Prochlorococcus marinus str. MIT 0917: one gene and its partner. The protein of the gene in region 1 interacts with the protein of each later gene in a pairwise test. Links are inferred from orthologs where the notes say so. Each region holds a gene or a part of one and is shown on either strand. Other genes may lie near its edges.

Region 1 (4,924 bases):
GCGTGTATTGTGCGATCTGTGGAATAATCAGTCAAATCAAAGTCCATCTTAATTTTCTTTAGAATTAACTGCTATAGCTGAATTCAAGTATTACTCAAGCAAGGTATGAGAGTACACATAGCTTCTTTCTCATTAAATTTAATTATATAGCCCTTTTTTTAGGGGCTTTTTCATGTTTTTCTATAGCCTATAGAAAAACAACTCAAAGGATATGGGATCAATAAAAAGAGATAAGGAGTTCAACACTGGAGTAAACACAAGAGTTATTCATCACAAAGAAAATTTTTCTGAAGAAACCGGGTCAATAATGCCTCCCATCTTCCCAACCTCAACTTTCGCACATGGAAATGAGGGTGGCTTTGACTACACTCGTTCAGGAAATCCAAACTTTCGAATACTGGCATCAGTTTTGTCTGATTTGGAAGAATGTCAGTTTGCAAGTGTATTCAGTTCTGGAGTCGCAGCAATTACAGCAATAGTTTCCTCTCTTAAGGCTGGAGACTTAATACTTTGCGAGGAGAACCTATATGGGTGTACGGTGAGATTATTTGAACAAGTTTTTAATCGTTTTGGATTAAAAACTCTATGGATAGACTTTACTAAGCCCAATTTTCAAGAAGTCATTTCAAATCACAACCCCACAATGATTTGGCTCGAAAGTCCGACTAACCCACTCCTAAAAGTTATTGATATTGAGGGGATTTGTAATTTCTCAAATAAAATGCAAATTCCTGTTGTCGTAGACAATACTTTTGCAACGCCTCTAATACAAAGACCTCTTAAACTTGGAGCGACCTTATCCTTAACTAGTACGACCAAGTATATAAATGGTCATTCAGATGCACTTGGAGGTGCTGTTTGCACCGAGAATACTGCATGGAGAGACAAGTTAAATTTCGCCCAAAAATCTCTTGGCCTAAATCCTTCTCCTTTTGATTGTTGGCTTATTACTCGAGGGATCAAAACTCTTCCACTACGATTAGAAAGACAAATAAATAATGCATCTAAAATAGCTAATCAATTAGCCAACAATCCAGCAATAAAATCCGTTCGATATCCCTTTAGAAGTGATCATCCACAATGGAAGTTGGCAAAAAAACAAATGGCTATGGGGGGAGCAATTGTTACTGCCACAGTTAACGGAACTCAAGACCAAACTTATTCATTTTGCAAAAGTCTTCATTATTTCAAAATGGCAGAAAGTCTGGGAGGAATTGAAAGCCTTGTTTGCCACCCAGCAACAATGACACACGCTTCAGTCCCAAAAGAAACAAAATTAAAGATTGGAATTACTGATTCACTTATCCGATTCTCTGTCGGATGTGAAGATATTGAGGACTTAAGTGCTGATTTAAATCAAGCATTGGGAACAATCTCTTGACTGAAAGAAATTTACTAAATGATCCTTGCTGGAGCGCTAAAGACTTAGGAGAGCCTCTCCCAAGTAGGCCACATGCCGTATCTGTTGCCTTACCTAGATGGAAAGACGTAATCGCCTACGAAGAGAAGGTTCCAGCCTGTATCAATTCATTAAAAGCAATTTATCCAAGATTCGGATTTAATCCTTTTGTTGCTGAGGTGTCTCGTAAATCACTTGAATTTGATGATGAATCACAGCAAAGTAGTTGGCCCTTTCCCAATAGAGCTTCAGCTTTGAGTGCCCAAAAATATTGTCATCGAAAAGATTCTGATTGTTCTTCAACAATAAAAGATTTTCTTGGTATCTCCTGTCTAATTGTTGATCAAAGAAATACTCCTTCAGCAAAAGCATTCTGGCAACACACTGGGCTTGGATTGTCATCACGTGAGGCGGCAATTGCGCTTGGGAGAGAGAAAAAGCCCTCCACTTCAGATGGTCATTGTGCTCGAGCTAAACTACTTAATCGTTTAGCTAATATATATAATTGTGATCGCAGTTTAATACGACTACATCGATCAGGCATGGCTGCCTTAACGACTATTCTTAAAGCGATAAAGTGTATCAAAGGGAGCAATTCAATACTTCAAATTGGCTTCCCATATGTTGATGTGCTTAAACTCCCTCAGATTATTTTCCAAGGAAGCGATCTCATTGTTAAAACAAAATTAAGTCATATAAAAGAAGAGCTGGATAAAAAAAATCCAGCTGCATTAATCATAGAAATACCTAGTAATCCTTTATTGCAATGTGTTGACCTCATATCTATTTCAAAATTAGCTCAAGAAAAAAATATCCCAATCATCGTTGACGACACCATCGGTTCGTCTCTAAATGTTCATCTAACTCCTTATGCAGATATAGTTTTTAGTTCACTTACAAAAAGTTTTGCTGGAAGAGGGGATATTCTTGCTGGCAGTACTGTCATAAGTCCTTATTCCAAATGGGAAAAAGAATTAGCTGAGATGATTCCTAAAGTTGCATTATCTACCCTATCCGATTCAGATGCTATCGAGTTAGAAAAAACTAGTCGAGATGTAGAATATCGCTTGAAAAGGTTAAATATATCTTGCTTAAAGCTGAAAGAAAAATTAGAAACAAAAAAAGAAATTTCAAAGGTTTTACATCCTCAATATTGTAAAAATTTTAATTCGCTATTGAAGAAAGGAGGAGGTTATGGGTGTCTATTATCGTTTGAACTTAAAGGGGGAATTGAAGAATCAAAAAGAGTTTATGATTCATTAAAAGTAAACAAAGGACCAAGTTTAGGTACAAATTTTACATTGGTTTGTCCATATGTTCAGTTAGCTCACTTTAAAGAATTAAAATGGGCTGAAAGCTGTGGGGTCCCAGAACACTTATTAAGAGTATCTGTAGGGTTAGAAAATGAAGATGAATTATGGTCAAGATTTAATTCAGTAATCTAAAAAAATCACTAATAATGATTATCTAAATAACCAATTACCGAGATTTTTATATAGATTTAGTGTATTAGCTAATTAAGTCATTTAAAAATGTCCAGAATCTATGAAGACAATAGTTTTGCTATTGGTCGTACACCATTGGTCAAGCTTAATTCGATTACAAAAAACGCAAAAGCAACAGTACTCGCAAAAATAGAGGGTCGTAACCCTGCCTACAGCGTTAAATGCAGAATTGGAGCAAATATGATCTGGGATGCTGAGAAGAAAGGTTTACTCAATAAAGAAAAAGTTATTATTGAACCAACATCTGGAAACACAGGAATAGCACTTGCTTATACAGCTGCTGCTCGAGGTTATAAGTTAATCCTCACGATGCCTGAGTCCATGTCAATTGAACGTCGGAGAATGATGGCTGTTCTCGGCGCTGAATTAATACTTACTGAAGCAGCAAAAGGCATGCCTGGTGCAATAGCAAAAGCGAAAGAAATCGCAGATAGTGACCCTAAAAAATACTTCATGCCAGGACAATTTGATAATCCAGCGAATCCAGAAATACATTTCAAGACAACAGGTCCTGAAATTTGGGATGATACTGATGGCAAAATTGATGTTTTAGTTTCTGGAGTCGGCACAGGTGGAACAATCACAGGTGTTTCTCGTTACATAAAGCAAGAAAAAAATCATTCATTATTATCTGTTGCCGTAGAGCCTACTCATAGTCCAGTGATAACACAAACTCTTAATGGAGAAGAAATAAAGCCCGGCCCTCACAAAATCCAAGGTATTGGAGCTGGGTTCATTCCTAAAAATCTTGACTTATCTGTAGTTGATAAAGTTGAGCAAATCTCTAATGATGAGTCTATCGCAATGGCATTACGTTTGGCGCAAGAAGAGGGTCTACTAGTAGGCATCTCATGTGGTGCCGCTGCAGCTGTGGCTTTAAGACTGGCCGAAAAAGAAGAGTTCTCTGGAAAGACAATCGTTGTAGTTCTACCTGACCTTGCCGAAAGATATATCTCATCCGTAATGTTTGAGAATGTTCCTACAGGCGTTATCAAAGAACCATCATTAGCTTGACTTTTGACTTTATATAACTGACTCCGGCGTTATCAACATCGCGTCTCCATAAGAAAAAAATCGATATTTGTTAGAAATAGCATGTTTATAAAGTTTCAACAAACGTTTTCGACCAATTAGAGCGCTAACTAAAAGTAATAGGGAACTTTTAGGTAGGTGGAAATTAGTGAGCAATCCATCAATGACGGAAAATTTAAATCCTGGTTTAATTACCAAATCTACTTTGCCCTCATACGGCTTCAAAGTTCCTTTCCCTGAAAGGTAAGCAGCCTCAAGGGCTCTCACACTTGTAGTGCCAACAGCAAAGACTTTTCCCCCATCCTCCTTACAATTAGTTATCGCTTTGGTGGTCTCTTCAGTAACCTCTACCCACTCACTATGTAAATGCAACTGAGATAGATCTTCTTTCTCTAATGGTCTAAAAGTTCCTAAGCCGACATGCAAAGTGATTTGTGCAATTCTAATACCTCTGATTTTTAAAATTTCTATAAGTTCATCACTTAGATGTAAGCCCGCCGTGGGAGCAGCTATAGCTCCTGGTTTCGAAGCAAATCTAGTCTGATAGCTTTCCTCATGACCACTAGATTTGTCTTTATCTATATAAGGAGGCAATGGTACTTCTCCACATAAATCAAGTAAATTTTCAATTTCCATCCAACTAGTAAACTCATTTGAAAATTGAATAATTCTTCCGCCTGTTCTCTCATCCTTATCAATAACTTTTAAGGTTAAAGAATTATCTGGTGACGTATCTAACCATAATTGATCACCTCCTCTCATACGTCTAGCAGGACGACCAAGACAAAGCCATCGGCCATTACCCCTCGGCTCCATTAGCAATAATTCGCCTAAACCTCCTCCTGACAATCGAATTTGCAATCTTGCTTTAACAACTCGCGTATTATTAACAACTAAAAGATCACCAGTCTTCAAGATATCCTTTATGTCCCAAACCTTTGCATGCACAAGGTTTAAAGAATCATCTAGGCCATCTTTAATAATCATC
Region 2 (3,847 bases), 580 kb from region 1 along the record:
TCATACATAACGCGTGAGATTCCATATTCAACAGGAAAGTGAAATCCCTGCATCTAGTCAATTACATAATCAAATATGCTTTGCCATTGCAGCCAGGCATTACCCTCCTGGGCACAGATTGCCAAGTACTAGACAACTGGCAATGCAAACAGGTTTACATCGGAACACTATAAGTAAAGTATATAGACAGCTAGAAACAGATGGGGTCGTTGAAGCTATTGCAGGATCAGGGATTTATGTTCGAGATCAGCAAAAACAAAAAGATTTAAGAGATAGCTCTCATTCAATACGAAAAAAAGGTATTCAGGATGTAGACCATGAGGTTCGTAAAAGTATTGATCAACTTTTAGATGCAGGATGTACCTTGCAGCAAACGAGAGAATTATTTACACGTGAAATTGATTGGAGACTTAGATGTGGAGCTCGCTTACTCGTTAGTACTCCGAGAGAAGATATTGGGGCATCATTACTTATTGCTGAAGAATTGGCTCCTCATTTAGATGTCCCAGTGGAGGTTGTTCCCATGGAGGAACTTGAAAGCGTCTTAGAAAGTTCAAGCAAAGGAACCGTAGTCACAAGCAGATATTTCTTACAACCTTTAGAAGAATTAGCCAAACTTCATAAAGTTAGAGCAGTAGCTGTAGATCTCAGTGATTTTCAAAAAGAACTAACAATATTAAAAAAACTTCGCTCAGGTAGTTGTGTAGGAATCGTGAGTATTAGCCCAGGCATTCTAAGAGCTGCAGAAGTTATCTTACACAGCATGCGTGGCAATGAACTACTTTTAATGACTGCAAATCCCGATGTAGGTAGCCGTTTAATAGCTTTATTAAGAGCGGCAAGTCACGTAATTTGTGATAGCCCTAGCCTACCCGTTATAGAACATACCCTTAGGCAAAATAGATCTCAACTAATGAGAATGCCACAAATTCATTGCGCACAAAAATACCTTAGTGACTCTACAATTGAAGAGTTAAGTAAAGAGATTGGCCTTCTCGAGTAAACATTGCATTGCATTTAAATCAATGTTTCGATCACTCAGTTCAGATATAGCAATCATTAAAGAAAGAGATCCCGCAGCGAGAGGTGTCTGGGAAATACTCTTTTGTTATCCAGGATTTCAAGCTTTATCAATACACAGAATTAGTCACAAGTTATGGAAAATCAAACTTCCTCTCATACCAAGGTTAATGAGTCACTTCACTAGGTTTTTAACAGGTGTAGAAATTCATCCAGGTGCCAGGATTGGTAAAGGTGTATTTATAGATCATGGAATGGGCGTGGTAATTGGAGAAACAAGTGAAATAGGCGATAGATGCTTGCTATATCAAGGAGTAACTTTAGGCGGTACTGGTAAAGGGAGTGGAAAAAGACACCCAACTCTAGAAGACAATGTCGTAGTGGGTGCAGGAGCGAAAGTGCTTGGAGGGATTCGCGTAGGCACCAATACGAGAATTGGTGCAGGTTCAGTGGTAGTAAAAAATGTTGAATCAAATTGTACTGTTGTCGGCATTCCTGGCCGAATAGTTCATCAAAGTGGAGTCAAAATAAATCCGTTGGCACATTCTGCACTCCCAGATACAGAAGCCAATGTTTTACGAAATCTTATGGAAAGAATTGATCAATTAGAAACTGATATTTTAGGATTACAAGATCTAGTAGTTAATATTCAAAATAATAAAAAGAATGAAGATATCATCTTTGGAGAATCACAAAACATAAGAGATAAGGAAATTATAGAATTTATTGGCGATGATGTGAAATAGTTAATTGAATAAATTTATATCTTTCTCACCCTCTATTTAAAGCAAGAAGGGTAATCTCTTACTCTCAAAATCAAGCAATTTAATTGTACAAAAAAGACCTACTATATTAATGCCCAAAATTAAAATTGAATGCTGATAATTTATATATCCACTAATTATACTAATTCTAAGAGGATCTAAAATCTGATATATAAAGTTTAAATTTGTAATCCAATCTAAAGAACCTAAACTTTCTTTTCTATATAATATTGGGGAAGTTAAAAAAACTAACTGGAGAACTATAGGGACTAATTGAGCAATATCTGTGAACCGAACACAAATCAAGCAAACAATTACCGGGAACCAATATATGAAGATAAATAAATTTAACAATGGTATCCATGAATAAGTTAATAAATTACTTATTAATGTAATTTTTAAAAAAAGAAATACAAAAAACACTAATACAAAAGATTGAATAAAAGTTTGTATCTGAAAAGCCCATTCTTCTAAAGTATAAAAAATAGGCTTCAGATTCATATTCTTAATATTCGATGAATTACATGCAAACAGATTAGGTGAATTCGAGATAGATGAACTAATTGTATTCCAAATGAGTAGACCAAATCCTAAATATATAAAATAAGACCTAAAGTCTTCTACGGAAAAAACAGTACCATAAACAATCCCTAAAGTCCCGATAGATAATAAATTAGAAAAACCTAACCAAAAGCTTCCAAGAGTAGTTCTAGCAAATCTTGCTCTTGATCTTGAGGTAGCTGTATACCACCATGCCTTCCTACTTTTAAAAGCAAATTTAAAATTACCCAACAACATTTTTACGATAATAGTCATGAGTATGATAGTAATTCAATGCAGCATCTAAAGGGCCGTCATATGCAATTGATCCATGGCTAAAAACAATGCCTCTATTACAAAATTGCTTTAAAAGTTCTTCAGAATGACTCGCTAAAAATAAAGTTGCTGCGGATTCCATAAATTCTTTCATTCTCTCTTCAGCTTTATCGTAAAAGTCAGCATCACCTGTTCCAAACCCTTCGTCTATAGCCAAACAATCATGAGGACTTGAGGTAAGAATAGAAAAAATTAATCTTGCAGACATTCCATCGCTATAAGTTTTTATAGGCAAAGAAATATAGGAACCTAGACCTGAAAATTCTATTATTTCATTTAAGAAAGGTTCGAAGCCTTTTAGACTGTGATTTTTAAGTAAATAATGTGCTTTACATGCATCAATTCCAGAAAGTTCTGAACTAGTTAAAAAGGTCTTTTGGAGCATAGGATAAACATCTACTAAAACATTGATATTTCCTTTTGTAGGTAAATAAATGCCTGATATCAATCTTAGAAAACTACTTTTACCAGAACCGTTATGACCAATTAGCCCTACTCTTTCTCCTTTCATGATAGTCAAATTTATATTATTTAGTGCGATTACATTAGTTCTATTTTTAGATTGATCTAAGGCACCACCTGTAAAGTTAATAACTTTCTTTGTAAATCTCTTGGTAAGAGACCTGTTTTCTAAATGATAAATAGGTATAGAAATAGATAAATCTCTAATTTCTATAGCTGGATTATTAAGCATATTTATTGAATCATCGGATAACGAGAAAACAACATCCCTTATCTGCTCAATGTTGACTTTCTGAAAAGTTATATTACTTAGAAAATTTGATACTCTAGCGAAAGCATTACCTGACAGCCAAGGGGATATTGAAGCAGGCTTATATAAATTAATCAAAGTAATGCTCTTACTAATTTGTTTAGTAAATAATTCTGCAGCAGAAATCTTATTTTGTAAAATATTTATATCATTTAATTCTTGTTCAGAATTAATAGAGTAAGACTTATTAGTTGAATACAAAAGTTCAAATACTACATCTGCAATTTGATAGTCTTCAACATTAATCCTATCCATCCAATAATTCAAACCTTCAAAATCTGCTTTTCTATTAAATAAGTTTAAATATAATTTATTAATTTTAAAATCAATAGATTTATCTTGAGAAATAGATTGTTTATATTCATCCTGTCTAGATAATTCATGAGATATTTCTCTAATAGTAATTGATTCATTA

Evidence for each region. Proteins that work in one complex are often made in the same cells at the same time.
Region 2: the proteins of cysK (region 1) and cysE interact in binary tests that used the Escherichia coli proteins (3 or more experiments, as listed by UniProt). The link is inferred for Prochlorococcus marinus str. MIT 0917 from one-to-one orthologs.

Annotation. Positions count from the first base shown.
Region 1 is NZ_CP114784.1:1,765,395-1,770,318, reverse strand. What follows is about bases 1,927-4,924. They hold cysK (cysteine synthase A), read left to right. Parts: upstream 1,927-2,931; coding sequence 2,932-3,918; downstream 3,919-4,924. Other genes in these bases: queA (tRNA preQ1(34) S-adenosylmethionine ribosyltransferase-isomerase QueA), read right to left, coding at 3,928-4,924; O5637_RS09835 (PLP-dependent transferase), read left to right, coding at 1,927-2,844. Also shown: O5637_RS09840 (trans-sulfuration enzyme family protein), read left to right, coding at 212-1,381; more of O5637_RS09835, read left to right, coding at 1,378-1,926.
Region 2 is NZ_CP114784.1:1,185,286-1,189,132, forward strand. Bases 170-2,895 are described here. They hold cysE (serine O-acetyltransferase), read left to right. Parts: upstream 170-1,025; coding sequence 1,026-1,766; downstream 1,767-2,895. Other genes in these bases: O5637_RS06900 (GntR family transcriptional regulator), read left to right, coding at 170-1,003; O5637_RS06910 (ABC transporter permease), read right to left, coding at 1,803-2,600; O5637_RS06915 (ATP-binding cassette domain-containing protein), read right to left, coding at 2,569-2,895. Also shown: more of O5637_RS06900, read left to right, coding at 14-169; more of O5637_RS06915, read right to left, coding at 2,896-3,847.